2 regions of the Clostridium sp. SGI.024 genome follow, and region 1 is predicted to be linked to the other one. Evidence: a T-box and tRNA genes for the amino acid it is inferred to sense, from the RefSeq annotation. Region 1 holds a T-box; the other holds one or more tRNA genes.

Region 1 (11,567 bases):
AGCTTTTTAGAAAAAGCTTCTTCATTCTCAATTCTTGATATGGTTATAGCTCTTGCTCTTGCATTTGCAATAGGCCTATTTATTTTCTTAGTTTATAAGAAAACTTTTAGAGGGGTTATGTACTCTGAAAACTTTGGCGTTTCACTTCTTGCTATGACTTTAATAACTACACTTATAATCTTAGCTGTAACTTCAAATGTTGTATTATCACTTGGTATGGTTGGTGCTTTATCAATAGTAAGATTTAGATCAGCTATTAAAGAACCACTAGATATTGCTTTTGTTTTTTTGTCAATAAGTGTTGGTATAGTTCTCGGAGCTGGTCTTATTCCCTTAGCTATATTTGGATCTGTTTTTATAGGCATTATATTACTTGTATTTATAAACAAAAAGAGTTCAGATAATCCTTATATATTAATAGTAAATTGTTCTGATGACAATAGTGAAAACTTGGCAATGAATCATATTAATAAATCTGTAAAGAAACATGTTATAAAATCTAAAACTGTATCTGCTAGTAATGGAATAGAAATTACTGTTGAAATAAGATTAAAAGAAATGTCAACTAAATTCGTAAATGAAATTAATAATTTAGAAGGAGTTAATAACGTTGTTCTAGTAAGCTATAATGGAGACTACATGAATTAACCCTTAAGGTGGTGTAAAAAAATGATTTCAAATAAATATATAAATGCTATAATTGCTACATTCACAGCTATAGCTCTATTTTTTACTACTATAATTTATGTAAATTCCAAAAATATTACTGATGAAGCTTCAAATTCTTCTAGTAATTTTAATTATATTGAAACTATCTTTAATAAAGAGCAAGTAACAGAAATTGATTTAGAAATTGATGAAGATAATTGGAACTATCTATTAGATAATGCTATAAATGAAGAATATATAAATGCAAATATTACTGTTAATGGAACTAAATATAATAATGTTGGTATCAGAGCCAAAGGAAATTCTAGTTTATCCATGATTGCAAGTGATGATACCACTGATAGATATAGCTTTAAAGTAAAATTTGATGAATATGTAGATGGACAAACTTTAGATGGCTTAAGTAAAATTGCATTAAATAATGTAATGTCTGATGCAACTTATATGAAGGAATATCTTTCTTATGATCTTCTAGAAAAAATGGGTGTTCCTACTCCAGCCTTTGCCTTTACAAATATAAAGGTAAATGGAGAAGAATGGGGATTATACTTTGCTGTAGAAGTTATTGAAGAAGAGTTTATTGAAAGAAATTATGGTTCTTTATCTGGAAACTTATATAAACCTGAAGGAAATGAAATAGGTGGCAAGGATACGATGCCTAATATGAATAATGAAGGAAATTTTGTACCTCCTACAATGAATAAAGATCAAGATGGAGAGAATATGCCTCCTCCTAATATGGATAATCCTCAAGATGGAGAGAATATGGCCCCTCCTATGGATAATGCACAAGGCGGAGGAACTATAACACCTCCTAATATGGGCAATGTTCAAAATGGAGATAATACTTCACTTCCTAATATAATTGATAACCAAAATAATAATTCTCAAGGCAATGAAAACCTTAAAGATAAGGGATTTAGAGGTGGTATGATGGGTGGAGGCATTGGTGCTTCTAATGGTGGAAATCTAGTTTATTCTGATGATAACAAAGAATCTTATTCTGATATATTTGACAATAATGTATTTAAAACAACAACTGACACTGATGAAGATAAAGTTATTGAAATGATAAAAAATCTAAATGAAGGAACTAATTTAGAAGAATATCTTAATGTAGATGAAATACTTAGATATTTTGCAGTAAATACCTTCCTTGTAAATTTAGATAGCTATGCTTCTAATATGAAACATAACTATTATCTTTATGAAAGAGATGGAGTATTTGAAATAATTCCTTGGGACTATAACCTTTCCTTTGGGGCCTTTAATATAGGAACAGCTAGTAAAGCTATTAATTTCCCAATAGATAGCCCAGTTACAGATTCTCTTGAAAATAGTCCTTTAATAGGTAAATTATTAGAGGTTGATAAGTATAAAGAAACTTATCATAAATATCTTCAAGAAATAGTTAATTATGTTAATGATGGAACCTATGAAAATACTATAAGTCAAGTAAATTCACTTATATCAGATTATGTTAAAAATGATGCTACTGCCTTTTATACTTATAAAGAATATATAGCTTCTCTTCCTGAATTAATAAACTTCGGAGTAGATAGATCAAAAAGTATATCTACACAACTTGACGGAAGTCAGCCTTCAACTAACTATGGTACTATTGAAACTACAGTTAATTTAACTGCTTTAGGTAGTCAAGGTGGCATGAAAAATATGGACAAAAACATAAACTTTCAAAAGCCTACTGATGCTATCTCAACTGCTAGCTCTAATATAGAGAATAATGAAGCCCTAGAAGAGCAAGTTCAAGATAATGAAATACCTGGAGCTCCAATGCAGGGAGGGCAAATGCCAAAACCCCCAAGGCAGGATGGACAGATGCAAAACAACAAAAATCAAAATCCTAATGCACCAACTGAACAGCCCGAAGTTCAAATGCAAAGTAATAATGATAATGAAGAAATGAATACAAATAATAGACAGCAAGGCTTTGGGAAAATAAATACTTCATCACCCTTCACCGCTAGAAATAGTATAGGTACAATTTTCACCTTATTTGGGTATATAACTTTGTTATTAATAAGTATCATTTTTGTATCTTTATTTAAGAGAAAAAGATTTAAAGCTAAATAAGAATGGAGCTGTTTACACAGCTCTTTTTACTTACATGGACAAATTTTTCTATCCAATAAAATATAAGTAACTACATACCGCTAAGAGCTATTACTCCAGCAAAAATTCCTTTATAATCTACTCTAGTTATATTTATTTAACATATATATTTCAATGGAAATATGAATAACTTAGATAAAATAATTTAATCCAATTACATTTCTAACCTCAACTAGTGTACTAGAAGCTATATTTCTTGCCCTTATACTTCCTTCTTTTAATATTTCATATAAATAATATTTATTCTTTTCTAAGTCTTTGCGCTTATCTCTTATAGGTTTAAGCTCAGCTTGCAATATTTCATTTAAATATTTCTTTATCTTTACGTCTCCTAATCCACCTCTCTTGTAATTTTCCTTCATTTCATTTAATACTATCTTATCCTTACAAAAAACATCTAAATAAGTAAATACAACATTTCCTTCAATCTTTCCTGGGTCTTCAACTCTTATGTGATTTTGATCAGTGTACATACTCATAACCTTTTTTCTTATTGTATCTTCATCATCTGATAAATAAATTGTATTCCCTAATGATTTACTCATTTTACTTTTGCCATCTATTCCAGGAAGCCTTGCTGAAATTCCCTTTGGAATAATTGCCTTTGGCTCAACTAATATATTAGTTTTATAAATATTATTAAAACTTCTAACAATTTCCCTAGTTTGCTCTATCATAGGTAGCTGATCTTCTCCTACTGGAACTAGATTGGCTTTAAATGCAGTTATATCAGCAGCTTGGCTAACTGGATAAATTAAAAATCCTGCTGGTATGCTACTTTCAAATCCTCTTTCTTTAATTTCACTTTTTACTGTTGGATTTCTCTCTAACCTAGATAATGAAACTAAGTTTAAATAATGCATAGCTAATTCATTAAGCTCTGGTATCTGAGATTGAATAAAAATAGTAGACTTTTTAGCATCTATTCCTACTGCCAAATAATCTAATAAAACATCTAGTAAACTATTTCTAATTTTCTCTGGATTTCTTGCATTGTCTGTTAATGCTTGAGTATCGGCAATCATTATATTCATCTCATAATTATTTGTATTTTGTAATTGAACCCTATTAAGTAAAGAACCAACATAATGACCTATATGAAGTTTTCCTGTTGGTCTATCCCCTGTTAATATAACTTCTTTTCCCATATTTAATCCTCCTATTTATATAAAATAAAAAAACTTCGCCCTAAAAAATAGGACGAAGTAAAATCTCCGTGATACCACCTAAATTGCATAACTTTAAAGTTATACCACTCATCTTCAAGTACTAGCATACTCTATCTGCTATAAGGTGCAGTCCACCATTTCAGATACTCTCATAAGATTTCTCCTTATTCCTCCAAGATCCATTCATTAAATTTCTTCTTGCTAAGATTTCACCAGCCTTAACTCTCTTTAATGAAGCTTAATTTAATTACTATTTCTTTTTCATAAGATTTTGAATATTCTTTTTAACATATTATTATTATATTCTACTTATGTCAATATTTATATTACTTTTATTAATTATCTTTTAAATTTAAAACTTAAAATTTTCTAAATAACAAATAAATATATTAAATTTATTAATATTTTTGTTGCTATTTATTTAATTTAATGTTATTCTATTTAAGCAGTTGGTACGTAAGTGCTAATTACTTGAGGAGCTTGGGTTGTCTTTCGCCGGATACCAAGCTCCTCTCTATTTATAAAGATTTATGGAAAGGATAAATATATGAATTTTAAAAATTTAAATATAAATTTGCAATTAATTGACTTATTAAAAAAGAATGGAATAGTAACTCCTACTAAGGTTCAAGAAGAGGTTATTCCTAAAATCATCAATAAAAATGATTTAATAGTAAAGTCTAAAACTGGTTCTGGTAAAACCCTATCCTTCTTACTACCTATTCTTCAAAGAATAAACAGCAATTCTAAAAATACAGAAGTGTTAATTTTATCTCCCACTAGAGAATTAGCTATTCAAATTACTGAAGAAGCTAATAAATTTAATATAAATGATTTAGGAATATTAGCTGCTTATGGTGGTAAAGATGTTGGCTCTCAATTAAAGAAGCTTAATAAGGGTATTAACATTATCATTGCAACCCCAGGAAGATTAATAGATCATTTAGAAAGAAAAAGCATAGATTTAAGTAAATTAAATACTGTGGTTATAGATGAAGCAGATCAAATGCTTTTAATGGGCTTTAGAAATGAAATAGAAAAAATAATGTCTTATGCTCCAAAAAAGATTCAAACTCTTTGCTTTTCTGCAACTATAGATTCTAAGGTTAAAAAACTTGCTTACAGATATATGGATAATCCAACTATTATTGATATTACAGAAAATGAAGAATCTGAAATTCCTAATATACGACAAGAAGTTGTTAAAACTACAGACAGATGGAAAGCAGATGCTTTAGTTAAGATTTTAGAAGAAGATAATCCCTTTATGTCTATTATCTTCTGCAGAACCAAAAGACGTGCTGATGAATTAGAAATTAAACTTGCTGCTAAAGGTATAAAAGCTGCTAAAATACATAGTGATATTCCTCAAAATAAAAGAGAAAAAATAATGAAATCTTTTAGAAATTGTGAAATACAATATTTAATTGCAACGGATGTTGCTTCAAGAGGAATTGATGTAACTGGAGTAACTCATATATATAACTATGATGCTCCTGAAAGTGTAGAAAGCTATATTCACAGAATAGGTAGAACAGCTCGTGCTGGAGATACTGGTTATACTTGCCTTATTACAGATCCTAAAAACTATAATATTCTAGAAGAAATTGAAGAATACTTAAAAATTAATATTCCTGAAAGATACTTTAAATTCAGATAAACAGCTAAAATAAGGAAGTAATTTACTCCAAATCACTTCCTTATTTTTTACTTTTTAATTTTCATTTTTTCAATCTTTAATTCTAACTCTTACTTCTTCCCTCTTACCTATTATCTTAGCTTCCATATATCTCTATTGTATTCTTCAATAGTTCTATCTGATGAGAAGAATCCAGCTTTACTAATATTAATTAATACCTTCTTATTCCAAGTATTTCTATCTTCGTAATCCTTAAACACCTTTTCCTTAGTCTTAATATAGTCCTCTAAATCTAGTAATGTCATAAACCAATCTTTATTAATTAGTTCCTTTTGAAGTCTAGTTAGATTTTCTTTATCTCCAACAGCTAACATTTCATCACTTACTATAAAATCAACTAACTCCTTAATTTCTGGTTTTTCATAGTATGTCTTTGAAATGTAATCTGATTTCTTATAATGTTCAATAACTTCTTCACTTGATTCACCAAAGATATAGATATTATCATCTCCAACTAATTCATGAATTTCAACATTTGCTCCATCTTCAGTTCCTAAAGTTAATGCTCCATTTAGCATAAATTTCATATTACCAGTACCTGAAGCCTCCTTTGAAGCTAATGAAATTTGTTCTGAAACATCACAAGCTGGTATTAATTTTTCTGCTTTTGTTACATTATAGTTTTCAACCATAACAACCTTTAAATATTTATTTACTTCTGGATCATTATTTATTATTTCTTGTAAACATAATATTGTATGAATTATATCTTGAGCAATTACATATGCTGGTGCTGCTTTTGCTCCAAATATAATTGTAACTGTTCTTTTTGGAAGATTTCCCTTCTTAATTTCTAAATATTTATAAATAATATAAAGTACATTCATTTGTTGTCTCTTATATTCATGAAGTCTCTTTATTTGAATATCAAATATAGAATTTTCATCAACATCTATATTTTGTGTATCCTTTAAATATTTCTTCAATTCTAATTTATTATCTTTTTTAATTTCTTCTAACCTTTTTAGCACTTCATTATTATCTATATATTTTACTAAGTCTTCTAATTTTTTTGCATCAGTTTTAAATTCATCACCAATTAAGCTACTAATGTACTCTGAAAGTTCATTATTACAGTGAATTAACCATCTTCTAAATGTTATACCATTTGTTTTATTATTAAACTTCTCAGGATATATATCATAAAATGGTTTAAGTTCTTCATCTTCCAATATTTCTGTATGAAGAGCAGCAACTCCATTTACACTAAATCCATAGTGAATATCCATATTAGCCATATGAACTCTTCCATCCTTATCAATTATATGCACTCTTTCATCAGAATACTTAGCTTTTACTTTGTTAGCTAACTCTCTTATTATTGGCATTAATTGTGGTGCAACTCTATCCAAGTATTCCATTGGCCATTTTTCTAAAGCTTCTGCTAAAATAGTATGATTTGTATATGCACAAGTCTTAGAAACTATTTCTATTGCTTCATCCATTTCTATTCCTCTATTGCCTAAAAGCCTAATTAATTCAGGAATAACCATTGATGGATGTGTATCATTTATTTGTATTACAACATGTTCATTTAGCTTATGAATATCATATCCTTTTGCTTCAAATTCCTTTAATATAAGTTGTGCTGCATTACTTACCATAAAGTATTGTTGATAAACTCTTAATAAATTTCCAGCCTTATCACTATCATCTGGATATAAGAATAAAGTTAAATTTTTCTTTATTTCTTCCTTATTGAAATTAATGCCATCTTTTACTAAGGATTCATCTATAGTATCTATATCAAATAAATGAAGTTTGTTACATGGCTTATTATATCCAGTAACGTCTATATCATAAAGAGTTGATGTAACCTTAAAACCTCCAAATGGAACTTCGAATTTTATATCTGTTTTATTTAACCAACTTTCACTAGTTATCCATGGATTCTTAACAGCTTTTTGTTTATTATTTTCAAAAACTTGTTTAAATAAACCAAAATGATAATTTAAACCTATTCCATCTCCATTAAGTCCTAATGTAGCAATTGAATCTAGGAAACAAGCTGCAAGTCTTCCAAGTCCACCATTACCTAATGAGGGCTCTAATTCTACTTCTTCAATTTCAGTAAGCTCCTTACCATTATCATGTAAAACTTTTTTAACTTCTTCATATAAGCCTAAATTAATTAAGTTATTAGATAAAAGCTTTCCTATTAAAAATTCTGCAGAAATATAATATAACTTCTTATTCCCTTCATTATTTCCTTGTTTCTTTATTGAATCTTTTGTTAATTCTAATAAAGCTAAATAAATTTCTTCATTACTTGATTCTTTTATTGTCTTTTTAAATCTCTCATTTAAAACTTTTGATAAAATTTCTTTTACCATTTTATTATCCCACCCTTACATTATTTCCTTCATTTATAATAATATTATTTATTAATCCCTTTAGTTACTGGACTAATTAAACCCTTTACAAATATTATAATATCAGTATTAAATAATAAAATTTGCAAATTAATTCTTTTATTTGTATATTCTTTATATTAAATTGCAAAAAAATATATTATCTTATTTTCCCCTTGAATTTTATCCAAAGAATCATAAGATAATATATATTTTTTATAATAAAACTAATAATTCCTAATACTTATAAATTATAATGTTATATTTTTAATATACATTACTATTTTCTTATCCAACTAACTACATATTTATATTTAGTATCTAGTCTAGGATTAGTAGATCTGAATTCTCCATCTATCCACATTTCTTTTAAAAATAAATCAAGATGACAAAGTGCTATTCCTATATCTATTCTATTCATTTTTGATTTTCCTATATTATATATATGGAAGTTATCTTCATCAACCACTATCCTCCAAGGTTGGCTATTTAAAGATGATGGTGCTAATCTAACCATCTCTAAAGTCCTAGAATATATATCTTCCTTTTTAATAAACTTTTTACTAAAATCTTTATTAAAAAATAACTCTGAAAAATCTATTCTATTATTTCTATGGTCCTTTATAAAATATGAAATAAAAGATTTTTTTCCTCCCTTATATCCAATTGGAGATATTACTGGTAATATTTCATTTTCTTTTAAGTTAATTGTCTTTTCAAAAGCACTTTTACTAAAGCTAGCTCCAAGCCATACAGAATCAAGACCTAAAGAAGTACAATATAAGATAGCCTTTTCAAATGTATATCCTAATGCTTCTAAATCAAAGTAACCCTTTTCACACACTGCTATAAGATAATAATTTGCACCATTTATTACTCCATAAGTTCCTAATCTAACTACTCCATCATATTTTTCTTTTTTTTACTAGTCTTATTCTTACATTAATATCAAAAGGATTATCCAATGTATTAACATATTCCTCAATTTTATCAATTGTTTCTTCTAATAGTAATTCTTCACTATAGCTTCTAAAAGATTATCTATTTCTAATAGAATCTTTTATTGACCTTATGCATAAATTATTCACCCTCTAAATCCTCTTATTAATTATCAAGTCCCAAATATCCTCACTCTATTTTACCATTTTATTCTTTTATTATCCAATATATATAGTTATAAAAATTTATGCATTATATATATTAATAAATTTCTTTCTCTAATAATTCTAAACTTCTTATCCTTATTTTCTTTGTTCCTATAATATCTATTATATTTTTATTTTCTAAATAACTTAGTTTTCTACTTAACGTTTCCCTTGCTAAGCCACAGTAATTTGCCATACCTTCTCTATTTAAAGGTAGCTCAATTTCTATACTATCATTTATAATCTTTCCATATTTCTCTGAAAACTCAATTAACATATAACATATTCTTGATTCAGGATTGTTATTTGATAGATTCTTACTTAAGTTTTCTACCTCTGATAGTCTCTTATTTAATTCAGACAAAAGTTTTAATGCTATTTCAGGATTAGAATATAATATTTCTTTTAAATCTTCTCTTGAAATAGTACATAATTCAGTATTTTTAACTGCTGTTGCAGATACATTTATTTCATGTGTATCTCCTAGTATATTACTTTCTCCAAGAAAATCTCCAACTGTCAATATATTTATAATCTGCTCCTTTCCAGTTACAGTAGTTTTACTTATTTTTATCATTCCTTCACTTATTATAAAAAGTTTAGAAACTTTATCGCCTTCTAAAAATAAACTTTCTCCTTTTTTTAAAAACATATGCTTTCTTATAGATATTATTCTATCTAATTCCTCTTCAGAAAGTGATTCAAATATAGGTACTTCTCGTGCATATAATCTACTTGCACATTTTTCACAACAACAATCACAATTCAAAATAAAATACCTCCTAGCCTAAATCATATAAATTAATTTAATTATACTATAAAACTCACATTTATAATTAAATTATATAATTTAGAAGGAGGCATTCTTTTTAAGTTTATATTTATTACTTACAATCCTCGGGTGTAAATGTACAATAACCTATATTGTCACATTCTTTTTTCATATTAACCCACTTAGCATTGCTTTCTATACTTTCTAATGCTGTAGGATATAATATATAGTTTTCCTTAAATATATGGTCTTTTAATTCAAAACAAATAGAATTTGAAAGTTTTTTCAACTCATCTTTATAATCATTAAAATCTAAGTTTTCAACAGACTCACTTAATTCCTTTAGTGCTCTTTTCTTCTTTCTTAAATCTTCATGTTCAAGTCTCATTATTCTAGTAGGTCCTGTTATCCCCCTTGTTTCAAGTTCTGGAAATAAAACATCTTCCTCCCTTTTATGATGTGGCTCAGCATCTAATATACTTATAATTAATTCAGTTACTCTTGTAAATTCTTTTCTGTCCTTATCATAGCTTTCCATATCTAGTATTAGATTTGTCACTTCTTCTAATTCCTTTAAAAAATTTAATATTAATTCATGTTCTTCTATTAACGTATATAAAACATGTCCTTTAGATATATTACTTTGTAATTTTTCAAGTTCACCTTTTAAAATCATCATATGAATTTCACATAAATGTCTTAATTCACTTGGGTTCATTCCTTCTTCTACTAAGCTTTGTTCTGCCATAGAAAGTTCCAATGGACTTATTGATTTAACAAGCTTTAATCCCTTTTCCTTTAAGTCTTCTGTTAATCCTTTTTCATTTAAATTTCTTAAAAGTATTGTTAATTCCTTTATTTTGTCTTCATTGACTGCTCTATTTATACCATTATCTAAAATAAATCTTTTCTTTTCCATATATTAATCACCTCTATATTTTCAATAAATTTCTATTGATATCTCTTAAATAGACTATTATTTTCTTTATGAATATGAACAAATAAATCTTTTTCAAGTTCATGCATCTTCATATATGCTAATTTAAAGCTTGTACATGCCCATTCTGGGGCATTATAATCATTAGTAATACTTGCTAATTCTTTAAGTATGTCTCCTGCTGCTTCATGTTCTCCTATAAATCTTTCTATTTCTGCTTTTAAAATTTTTTTCTTTGTTTTATCATTAGTATTTTCAAATTCAATTATCTTTGGAAATAATATCTTTTCCTCTTTTATTAAATGTTCTTCTAACTCACATTTTAGTGCTCCAAAAAGCTTATGAACTTTAGTTAAGACTTCTGGTAAGTGATTATAATGAACTTTAAATACCTTAACTAGTAATGGATCTATATCCTTTAACAATTCAAAAGTTTTAGTATGATGAGTATTTACTATGTGATTAATTAATTCCTCTGAATTTTTTTCATTCCAATTTATATATGATGAATTATCAAATACAAATTTTTCAAGCTCCTTATTTATATCTTCAATAAATTTATCTACATCAATATCTTTTTCTTTTAATGCAACTTCTAAATTTTTATTTCCACCACAGCAATAATCTAATTGCATATCATTAAACTTTTCTACAATTGCAGGATAAATAATAACACATTCACCTAAACTTAA
Region 2 (11,567 bases), on a different contig from region 1:
GAGGATTTTATTATAAGAGTAAATGACGAAAAAGATAAGCGAGCTTATAGAATTTTTTTAACTGAAAAAGCTATGGAACATAAAAAGGATATATACAAAGTTGCAAAAGCTTGGGAAGAAAAGTTAACTAAAAATTTAACTTTTGAAGAAAAAGAAATAATTTTAAATTTACTAAAGAAATGTATATAACTAGGAGTGTGATTTAATGAGTACACAAGAATTACTTGCAAAAGAAAAAATTAGTAAATTATTATTAAAATATTCAGTGCCAGCTATAATTGGTATGTTAGTTAATGCTTTATATAATGTAGTAGATAGAATCTTTATAGGTAATATACCAGAGGTTGGTTCTCTAGCAATTACTGGAGTAGGTGTAACCTTACCTATAACAACTATTGTTTTAGGGTTTTGTATGCTAGTTGGAATTGGTGCAACTACTACTATTTCTATAAAATTAGGACAAGGTAAAAGAGAAGAAGCAGAAAAAGTAATAGGAAATGCTATAACTTTATCTGTAATAATTGCTATTATATTAACTGTAATAGGAATAGTTTTTGGAGAGTCTATTTTAACTAAGTTTGGTGCAAGTGAAAGTAGCTTATATTATGCTAAATCATATATATACATAATTTTATTAGGAACAGTGTTTAATATGGTAGCATTTACATTAAATAATACTATAAGAGGTGATGGAAATCCAAAGCTTGCTGCTACAATTATGATTATTGGATGCCTAACTAATATAGTATTAGATGCTGTATTTATCTTCATATTTAAAATGGGTATTCAAGGAGCAGCTGTTGCAACTATTATCTCACAATTAATAACAGCTATAATAGGTGTTAGATATTATGTAAGTGGAAAATCAAATTTAAGATTTTTCAAATCAAATTTAAAGCTAAATAAGGATATAATAATAAAAATATTGGCAATTGGGGCATCACCTTTTGCAATGCAAATGGCAGCTAGTTTAGTTCAAGTTATAGCTAATAATGTACTTAAAATATATGGAACAGATATTGCAATAGGAGCAATGGCTACAATATCTTCAATTGCACTTATGTGTTTAATGCCTATTTTTGGGATAAATCAAGGAGCACAGCCTATAATAGGCTTTAATTATGGAGCTAAGCAAGAGAAAAGAGCTCAAGAAGCATATAAATTATCACTTATAGTTGCAACTATTATATTAGTAATAGCATTTATAGTAGTTCAAAGCTTCCCAGAAGCTATAATAGGAATATTTAATAAAGATCCTAAGTTTATGGATATTTCTGTTAAGGGATTAAGAATATATTTATTAATGTTACCTATAGTTGGAGTTTCAATTACTGGAACAAACTATATTCAATCAATTGGTGAAGCAAAAACTGCAATGATATTAAGTCTATTAAGACAAGTTATTTTATTAATTCCATTTATGATAATTTTACCTAGAATATTTGGATTAGGAGTTAATGGAGTGTGGATAGCACAACCATTAAGTGATTTAATTGCATCACTTTTAACAGGTATAATATTACTTAATAGTATGAAGAAAAATTAATATGAAGACAAAGTAAATGAATATGTATTAGAATAATATAAAATATCATACTAATTTAATGATAGATACTTATAAGAAGTATAAAAAACAAAGAGGGTTAAGGTATAATAAATATACCTTAAGAAAAGATGAGCAAGAAGTCATTGATTTCTTGCTCATCTTTTCTTAAGGCTATATTCACTTTGGGAAATGAAATATTATTCTGTAGTCCTATATATTTATTCTATTTTTTGTTTTCTGCTTCCATTTGATAATAGCTATCTTTACTAATATAGATACCTGCTTCATAATACTCTGTCATATTTAAAAGTACGTCGAATACATCAATGAAATCCTTAACTGGCTCAATAAGACCAGACCAATTTTCATCGTACACCATTCTAAGACGTTTCCAATCAGTATACATGCGAATTGCTTGTCTATCATCTTTCCCATTATCAATAGGGAATTTTAATTTCACATCCTTATCTAAAACAGTAGCGCCATTTTCATTTGGAGGGGGAATTTCTCCATCCTTTTGAATAGGAACAAGAAGTCGTGCTTTTAACAATTCTTTACTCATAAACTTATAGTAAAGTCCATAAATTAATTTGGAATTTTCATCATCTACATTTCCTAGTTGACCCATTAGAAGTAACCATCTTTCAAGATCAGGATTGGTAATAGGAATATTAATTTCAGGTAAATCACCATAATTAGGTTCTGGAACAAGCATCCCTGAAGCAATTGAAACATCATTTGAAATTACCTTTACACCACATGCACCATTAAGATAGAAGGTTTCTCCCAAAAAGTTATAAATTCCATCCTTACTTTCACCATTCTTAATTTCCTTAATTTCATAGGGGTATTTACTAAAATATGCTTCTGCCATACTCTTATATGATTTTGGAAAAATAAGAATGTCTGGAGGCATGCACATATATCCTTCTTCTATTTTTTTAGTGGTAGAAAACAAATTTGGTTCTCCTGTTCGTTTATTAAAAACACAGTAAATTTCATCTGCCTCAAATATTTTTTTTATTAATTGCTTTGCAACTCTTTCTATTTTTTTGTAATTAATTTGATTTTGTCCCTCATTTGTTCCTTTAACTGTTTTGGATTGAAACCAAGAAAATAATCTCCAAACTTCGTAGCAATCAGCGATGCTGAATTGTTCTAATTCTGAATCAGGAATATCCAATTCCATCTGTGCAACAAAACAATCTCCCATAGCATTAATATATGCATCATGAACGGTCTTTACGGATGTTGTTCTTGTATATAAAACAGTACCTTTTCTAATGCCTAACAAACTTCCTCCTTCAATACGAAGTGCAACTTGACAATCACTTGCCTCATTTGTAAGATTGTTTGGTACTTTTTCAATTGAAATTATTGTGGAGAGGCTTGTTGGTTCTGTATCACTATCCAAATTAGATATATACACAGCATCACCTACTCGTGTAGTTCCTTTTAATGGTCCAACAACAATTAGGTCATTACTTTCCTTTAATTTGAAAGTATCGTGCACTCCTAATACGAAATTAGTTGGTATATCATCATTTTTTTTTACTTTTTGTTCTTCCTGCTTTCTCCCAAACAAATTATTTATTAATCCCATATAACTTACCTTCTTTCATGCTTAATAAAATAAATAGACTTTTATTAATTAGTAGGTGAACCAATAGTATTTTACTAAATTATAAATATACTTTCCAAAAATTGCAAATAAAAAAACAGAAGTGCATAGCCAATGCTATGCACTCCTGAAATGATATTAAATTATTTATTATTTCTTAGTTCATAAAGAGAAAATCCCTTTATATTTCTTATAAGTATTTAGTCATTAGTATTGCATCTTCTTTGTTATCTTCATAATAGCCTTTTCTAAGTCCATCAACTACAAATCCATATTTTTCATATAGATTTTGAGCAGGATAATTAGATGCTCGAACTTCTAAATTAATTAATGAACAGTCTAAATGTGTGCATAAATTAATTAATGATTCTAATAATTTTGCACCAATTCCTTGTTTTCTGTAATCTGGATGAACAGCAATATTAGTTATGCTTCCTTCACCAACAACTATCCATATACCTACAAAACCAACAACTAAGTTTGAATCTTCATCTCTTGCAACAATATATTTTGCTAAGGGATTATTTATTTCCCCTTCAATTGATTCAATGCTCCAAGGCATGGAAAAACAAGCATTTGATATATTAAAAACTCCATTAACATCTTTATTAGTCATTAAATTATAAGTTATTTTCATTTTTTAACGCTAACCTTTTTTCTAATTCTCTTTGAGCTTGAGGTTTCTTTAAATAAAATGGAGATGAATTTAAATCATCACACTCATTATTTAATAACATTTTAATTCCTAGCTCACCTAAAGAAGAAGCTCTTATTATGCTAAGATGATTTGGAGCAAAATTGGAATTTGGTAAATGCTCTAATAAATAATCCTTATGTTTATTTACTGCATCTCCAGTGAAGATAACATCTTCTCCTTTTTCTTTTAATAACTCTATTAATTCATCTAGTTCAAGTGCAGAGTAGTCACTTATTTTTTCTAAAGTGCCATTATTTCCTTTATAAAGACAAGTATAAACGCTACTTCTTAATGCATCCATTATAGGGCAGATAATTCCATTAAAATTAACTAAAGAATAAGCAAGAGCATCTAAGCTAGATACACTTATATATGGTTTATTTGAACCAAAACTTAAGCCTTTAACTGTAGCCATTCCTATTCTTAATCCTGTAAAAGAACCAGGACCCTTTGAAACTACAAATCCGTCTATATCATCAATGTCTAATGATGAATCTTTTAATAATTTATCTACTATATCCATAATTAAAGTAGAGTGTTCTAGTTTATTATTAATTGTATATTCTGCAATTAAATTATTTTCATCTAAAAGAGCAGCAGTAGCTACTTTTGATGCTGAATCTATGCTTAAAACTATCATAAGTTTAACTCCTTTATATAATTATATCTTTCACCATAAGGAGTAATAGTAATATTTCTATAGTTTTCTCCTTTAGACAAATCTTTTTCTATTAATATATGTAAATATTCATTAGGTAAAATTTCTTCAATGTAATTAGCCCACTCAATTATAGATACTCCATCTGAAAAAATATAATCATCAAAGCCTATAGCATAAATTTCATCAGGATCACTAACTCTATAAACATCAAAATGGTATAATTTAAGCCTACCAGAATCGTATTCATTAACTATAGTAAAAGTTGGACTAGTAATATATTCATCTATATCTAAACCTTTGGCTATTCCTTTAGTTATATGAGTTTTCCCAGTTCCTAAATCTCCAGTTAAACATACTATATCACCAGGATTTAATAGTTTACCTATAGCAAATCCAAGTTTAGTTGTATCTTCTATATTTTCAACATTAAAATTCATGTGAAATCTCCTTTCTAAAGAATTTATATTAATATATATTCTATCTAAAATGAAGAAAAAAAGAAAGGTAAAAATAAATACATTATTTAACTTGTAATTAATATGTAAAAGATTTGTAATTCTTTTTTAGTCATGATAAGATAAAATATATATAAGTAAATTATTATTTCCTGGAGGAAATTAAGATGAAGAAGTTAACATATGCCTTCCTTATTTTTACTTCTATATTATTTTTTGGATTGACATTTTCATATAATCCTTTAATGGCAAATCCAACAAATGAATTAGATGAAGAAAAGGATACTTATTTAAACATATTAACAGTAAATAAAGAAATATATTCAATGGTTAAAGCTTTAACTTTAGATAATCATAATGTAGAGTATTTATTTAGTAATGAGAAAGAGATAAAAGATTTTAAGGTAAGTGAAAATATTATAAATAATATATTAAATATGGATTTGTTCATATATAATGGAGTAGGCTACGAAAAGTGGATAAATGAAATAGTAGATAACTCTAAGAATTCTAATGTAGGTATTATAAATGCTAGTAGAGGAATAAGAACAATAACAAAATCATTATCTAAGGAAAATGAAGAAAATCCATATTATTTATTAGGATTTAATGAGTATAAAATAGCTTTATATAATATTAAAACCTCATTACAAGAAAAAGATATAAAAAATAGAAGTTATTATGAAGAAAATTATAACAAGATAATTGATGAACTAGATAAATTTTTAAGTGATTCTAAAGAAGAACTAAAAAAGTATAAGAATTATAATATATATACTAATACAGATAAATTTGATTATTTATTTAGAGACTTAGGATTACAAGTAAATAAATTAAAAGATAATGATGAGGAAGTAGTAGAAGATAAATTAACTAACAATATATTTATTTATGATAATAATTTTGAAAAATTAGATGAATTAAAGAGTAAAATGAAAAATGAATATACCTATGTTGGGTTAAGCTCTGAAGGAAATAAAGATGTATTAATTAAAAATGTAACTGATATTATTGAAGCATTAAAAAATAAAAGAAATATTAGTAGTTGATTTTTAGATAGACATAAGATATAATATTAATTGTTCTGCAAAGGGGTATAGCTCAATTGGTAGAGTAGCGGTCTCCAAAACCGTTGGTTGTGGGTTCGATTCCTACTGCCCCTGCCAAAAAGTCAGCAATTTTTTATTGCTGGCTTTTTTATTATAAAAAAACTTTACATTAAAAATAAAAACCACTAGTTTAACTAGAGGTTTTTATTAAGTAAAATTAATTATATTATATAAGGAACAGTTATAACAGCAATATTTTTATTCTTCAATAAATTTTTTCTAATAATATCAGAAGTATGATTATGAAGAACATTATCATAAAATTTTTCGGTATTCAATTCAGAAAGAACTATTGTTATAATGTCATGTTTAGAGTAATTTTGATTTTTAATAAATCTTTCTAGTGGATCTAGGATATCTCTATAATCAGACTTTTCAATTACTAAAGGAACATCTATCTCATATTTTTCCCATTTGTTCTTTATATATTCAGTTTCTTTATCATTGGTTGACACATGAAATACTACAATATCATTTGATAAGCATTTAGCATAATTTAATGTTTTAATAACACTTCTATTTAAATCTCCAACAGGTACTATAAAATGCTTTACTGTAGCTTCATTAAGCTTAGGAAACTCTTGGCCTTGCATAGAAAGTTCATTAGCTGTGAAGGTATAATGGTTCTTTATTTTTTTCATTATGAAAATAACGAAAGGTATAAGAATAAATACCATCCAAGCACCATGAAGGAATTTGTTTATTCCTATAACAATTGTACAAACAAATGTTATTGTAGCACAAAAACCATTTATGAAAGCTTTATGTCTCCAACACTTTTCTTTTCCTCTTATCCATTTCATTACCATACCAGTTTGAGATAATGTAAATGACATAAATACTCCAACTGCGTATAAAGGTAATAAGAAGTGGCTTTCACCATTAAATATTATTACTAAAAGTGATGAGCAGAATGCTAATGCTAATATTCCATTAGAATAACTTAATCTATCACCACGTTTTGTAAGTTGCCTTGGTGCATATCCATCTCTTGCAATAAATGATATTAATAATGGAAAATCAGAAAAAGCTGTGTTAGCTGCCATTATTAAGATTAAAGTAGTTGCAATTTGAATTACATAAAACATTAAAGTGTTTGTGCCAAATACCATTTCAGCTATTTGTGATAAAACTGTTTTATCTAGACTTGGTACTGCATGATAAATAGTGGATAAATATGACACACCACCAAAAATTACAATAACTATAAGGAATAATAAACCTAAAACAATTTTAGCATTTTTAGTTGCTGGTTCTTTAAAGTTAGCAACACCATCACTTACAGCTTCAATACCAGTTAAGGCAGTACAACCAGCTGAAAATGATTTTAAGAAAAGTAAAATAGTTAAATCTCCATAAACAGCAGGGATTCCCACTACTGATACAGGTGAATATCCAAAGAAAATATGTTTAACTATTCCGACAATTATCATTATTATAGTTACAAAAATAAAAAAGTAAGTTGGAATACTAAATATTTTAGATGAATCACTAATCCCTCTAAGATTACCTAAAGTCATAAGTAGAATTATAAGTACGGATATAAATACTCTATGAGGTAATAAAGCTGGAAAAGCTGATACAATTGCGGCAGAACCTGCACAAGAACTAACTGCTACAGTTAGGATGTAATCTATGGTTAATGCTGACCCTGCTACGAGGCTTGGTATCTCTCCAAGATTTTCTTTAGATACTATATAAGAACCTCCACCTTTAGGGTAGCTATTAATAGTTTGTCTATAAGAAAAGATCAATATGCTAAGTAATAATATAATTGATAAGGTAACATAAAGTAAAGATGTATAAGCTGCTAAGCCTACAACAGGAATTAGAACCCAGAGAATTTCTTCACAAGCATATGCCACAGAAGAAATTGCATCACTAGATAGTATAGGTAGTCCTCTAAAAACGCTTAATTTTTCATGTTAGATTTGTGAAGACTTTAGGGGTTGTCCAATTATATTTTTTTTTAATTTTGAAAACATATTGCACCTCTTTATAAATAACGAATATCTCAAGAACATTATAGTGATGAGATAATATAATGTAAAATATAATATACTGTGCAATAATTGTTGAAATAACTAAAATTTGTCGTTTATACTAAAATATCTTAATTAACCTTTGAAATATTAAAGATGATAATGATTACAAAAATTATAAATATATTTATTTTATTATTGACAAGTATCAAATTATCATGATAAAATAACTTTTGTTGAAGGGGTATAGCTCAATTGGTAGAGTAGCGGTCTCCAAAACCGTTGGTTGTGGGTTCGATTCCTACTGCCCCTGCCAAAAAAAGGCTAAAAAATTTATTTTTTAGCCTTTTTTTATTTTATATATTTATTAAAAATGATAAAGTATATAATATAAAGTAGAAATTTGATTATTATTCTGTGGGGAATCATTTATATGAGATATAAAATAAAAAAAATAATAGTTTTTTCTATAATAACTAGCCTTATGCTTAATATTTTTTATTTAAAAGCTAATGCATTGAGTAATGATAAAAAAGATATTGTTTTTAAAAGAATAACTGTGGATGATGGATTGTCTCAAACTACAGCTCAATACTTATTTCAAGATAGTAAAGGGTATATGTGGATAGGAACAACAGATGGCCTTAATAGATATAATGGTCATGACTTTGAAATATATAAATATAGAGAAGGACGTAATGAGAGTATAAGTAATAATTATATTTCAGCTATAAATGAAGATGAGCATGGCTATATCTGGGTTGGAACATCAGGTGGTTTAAATAAAATAAATACAGAAACAAATGAAATAAAAAATTATTTTTCAGGTACTGATGGTTGTAATTTATCTGATAATAATATAACTGAAATATTAATAGATTCAAAGAAGGATATCTATATAGCAACTGAAAATGGTTTGAATTTATATGATAAAGAAAATGATAATTTTATAAGATTGTATGAAGAAGAAGCTGGTACAAATAAATTAACTAGTCAAATTATTTACTCAATAGATGAAGATTCAAAAGGAAACTTATGGATAGGAACTACAGAGGGGCTTAATAAAGTCAACAGAGAAACTAACAAAATAACTAATTATTATGCAGACGGCTCCCAAAATTCTATCTCAGACAATTTTATATATGACATATATGCAGATGACAAAAATAATTTATGGATAGCTACATATAGTGGTGGATTAAATAAGTTAAATATAGAGACAAATGAGATGAAATATTATTATAATGACCCAAAGGATGAAAATTCCATTGCTAGTGATTCTATTAATTCAATATATAAAGATAAGAAAAACACAATATGGATAGCAACTAGTAAAGGACTTAGTAGGTTAGAAGAAAAGGATAATAAGTTTATAAATTATAATTCAAAAATATATGATCCTCAAAGCTTAGTTAGTGATGATGTATTATGTTTAACTGAAGATAAATCAGGATCAGTTTGGGTTGGCACATATGGTGGAATAAGTATCTTCAATAATGAAAATTCTTTTATAAATTATAAAAAGGATTATTTAAATAGCAATTCATTAAGTGATAATATGATTGCTGGAATATATAAAGATAAGGATGGACTTATTTGGGTTGGAACAGTTCAAGATGGAATAAATGTTATAGATAGAAAAAAGAATACTATAACTAAATATAAAAGTTCTGATTATGATAACTCCATTAGTAGTGATAATATAAGAGATATAACTGGAATTGATAATGAGATTTGGATAGCGACTGAATATGGATTAACAAAGTATGATAAGAACACCAATGAATTTACAAAGTATTTTCATAAAGATGATAATTATTTAACAGAAAATTATGAAAACGATGAAAGTGATAATTCTTTAATATCAAATGATGTAAGGAGTTTATATATAGATAAGGATGGAGATTTGTGGATAGCAACTGCAAATGGTGTATGTACCTTTGATAGAAAAGGTAAATTTAAGTCTTATAAAGAATTGTTTTTAAAAAATGGAATACTTAAAGGTATGTTTTCAGGAATAGCTCAAGATAAAGATGGAGATATATGGATAGGATCTTCTTTAGATGGAGGCTTAATTAGAATAAATAAGAGTACCAATGAAGTAAAAGTCTATAAAAATGAAATAGATAATAAAAATAGTATAAGTTTTAATGTAGTAAAAAGTATTGCAGTAGATGAAAATAATACGGTTTGGGTTGGAACTCAAAATGGATTAAATAAATTTAATAGAGAAGATGAAACTTTTACAAGATATTACGAAAGTGATGGATTATCTAATAACTTTATTTATGGAATACTAATTGATAATGAAGATAATCCTTGGATAAGTACCAATTATGGTATATCTAAATTTAATGTAAAAGAGCATAAGTTTATTAATTATGATGTTACAGATGGTTTACAAGGAAATGAATTTAATGGATATGCATATCATAAGGCTTATGATGGTGAAATGTTCTTTGGGGGAATTAATGGACTAACCACCTTTTATCCAGAAAAATTAAAAGAAAAGGACTTTATACCAAAGGTAGTTATAGGAAGTGCATATACAAACCAAGATGAACTCTTAGATTTAGACAAAATACATTTAAAATATAAAAGTAATAATATACACTTTAACTTCTTTTTACCTGATTATAGAAACGTTAAAAAGACTCAATATGCTTATAAGTTAGAGGGATTAGAAAATGATTGGATAATGGCTGATAATAGAAATTATGCTAATTATACTAATTTAGATGGTGGGAAATATACATTTAAAGTTATTGCAAGAAATTCTACTGGAGAATGGAGTGAGCCAACAAGTATAACTTTTACAGTAGGAGTGAAGCCGTGGAAAAGTCCTTTTGCTTATATGGTTTATTCATTCCTTTTATTTGTGATAATATATATAATTTGGAATAGAGTGAAGATATTAGATAGCTTAGTAGCTCAAAGGTCTAATGAGCTGAATAAGAAATTTAAAGAAAATGAAATCCTTTATAATAAATTAATTGAAAATGAAAAATATAAAAATAATTATTTTATTAATTTATCTCATGAGCTTAGAACTCCATTAAATGTTATAATTTCTGTTCAGCAGCTTATAACAAAATTAAATGAAGATAATAAAGTTATTCCAAAGGATAAGTTATATTATTATATGGAGGCAATAGGAAAAAATTCTAATAGATTATTAAAGTTAATTAATAATATAATAGATACATCAAAAATAGAATCAGGCTCATATAAATTAGACTTGAAAAAACATAATATAGTTTATTTAGTAGAAGAAGTAACCTTATCTATGAAAAATTATATTGAATCAAAAGGAATTGAATTAATTATAGATCCTGAAATTGAAGAAAAAATTATAGAATGTGATGAATCAGAAATAGAGAAGTGCATAGTTAATTTAATTGGTAATGCTGTTAAATTTACTGAAAGAGGAGGGAAAATAGAAGTTAGAATTAGTGACCTTGGAGATTCAGTAAAAATATCAGTAAAGGATACTGGT

Evidence for each region. A T-box is a leader RNA that pairs with one kind of tRNA and senses whether it is charged. The one in region 1 lies ahead of trpS (tryptophan--tRNA ligase), so its partner is inferred to be a tRNA-Trp.
Region 2: it has a tRNA-Trp gene. The T-box ahead of trpS (tryptophan--tRNA ligase) is inferred to sense a tRNA for this amino acid. The anticodon was not compared.

The regions. Positions count from the first base shown of each region.
Region 1 is NZ_JBNPON010000036.1:857-12,423, forward strand. It holds gene ACQRD5_RS10735 (DUF4956 domain-containing protein) at 1-648, shown strand, start outside; gene ACQRD5_RS10740 (CotH kinase family protein) at 670-2,763, shown strand; gene trpS (tryptophan--tRNA ligase) at 2,934-3,950, opposite strand; T-box leader at 3,996-4,245, opposite strand; gene ACQRD5_RS10750 (DEAD/DEAH box helicase) at 4,519-5,631, shown strand; gene ACQRD5_RS10755 (glycogen/starch/alpha-glucan phosphorylase) at 5,742-8,003, opposite strand; gene ACQRD5_RS10760 (nitroreductase family protein) at 8,302-8,865, opposite strand; gene ACQRD5_RS10765 (Crp/Fnr family transcriptional regulator) at 9,222-9,935, opposite strand; gene ACQRD5_RS10770 (DUF438 domain-containing protein) at 10,051-10,857, opposite strand; gene ric (iron-sulfur cluster repair di-iron protein) at 10,890-11,567, opposite strand, start outside.
Region 2 is NZ_JBNPON010000024.1:9,752-21,318, forward strand. It holds gene ACQRD5_RS08560 (MarR family winged helix-turn-helix transcriptional regulator) at 1-189, shown strand, start outside; gene ACQRD5_RS08565 (MATE family efflux transporter) at 206-1,546, shown strand; gene ACQRD5_RS08570 (SseB family protein) at 1,770-3,149, opposite strand; gene rimI (ribosomal protein S18-alanine N-acetyltransferase) at 3,358-3,804, opposite strand; gene tsaB (tRNA (adenosine(37)-N6)-threonylcarbamoyltransferase complex dimerization subunit type 1 TsaB) at 3,788-4,504, opposite strand; gene tsaE (tRNA (adenosine(37)-N6)-threonylcarbamoyltransferase complex ATPase subunit type 1 TsaE) at 4,501-4,962, opposite strand; gene ACQRD5_RS08590 (metal ABC transporter substrate-binding protein) at 5,148-6,029, shown strand; tRNA gene ACQRD5_RS08595 (tRNA-Trp) at 6,071-6,146, shown strand; gene ACQRD5_RS08600 (APC family permease) at 6,251-7,954, opposite strand; tRNA gene ACQRD5_RS08605 (tRNA-Trp) at 8,312-8,387, shown strand; gene ACQRD5_RS08610 (ligand-binding sensor domain-containing protein) at 8,505-11,567, shown strand, end outside.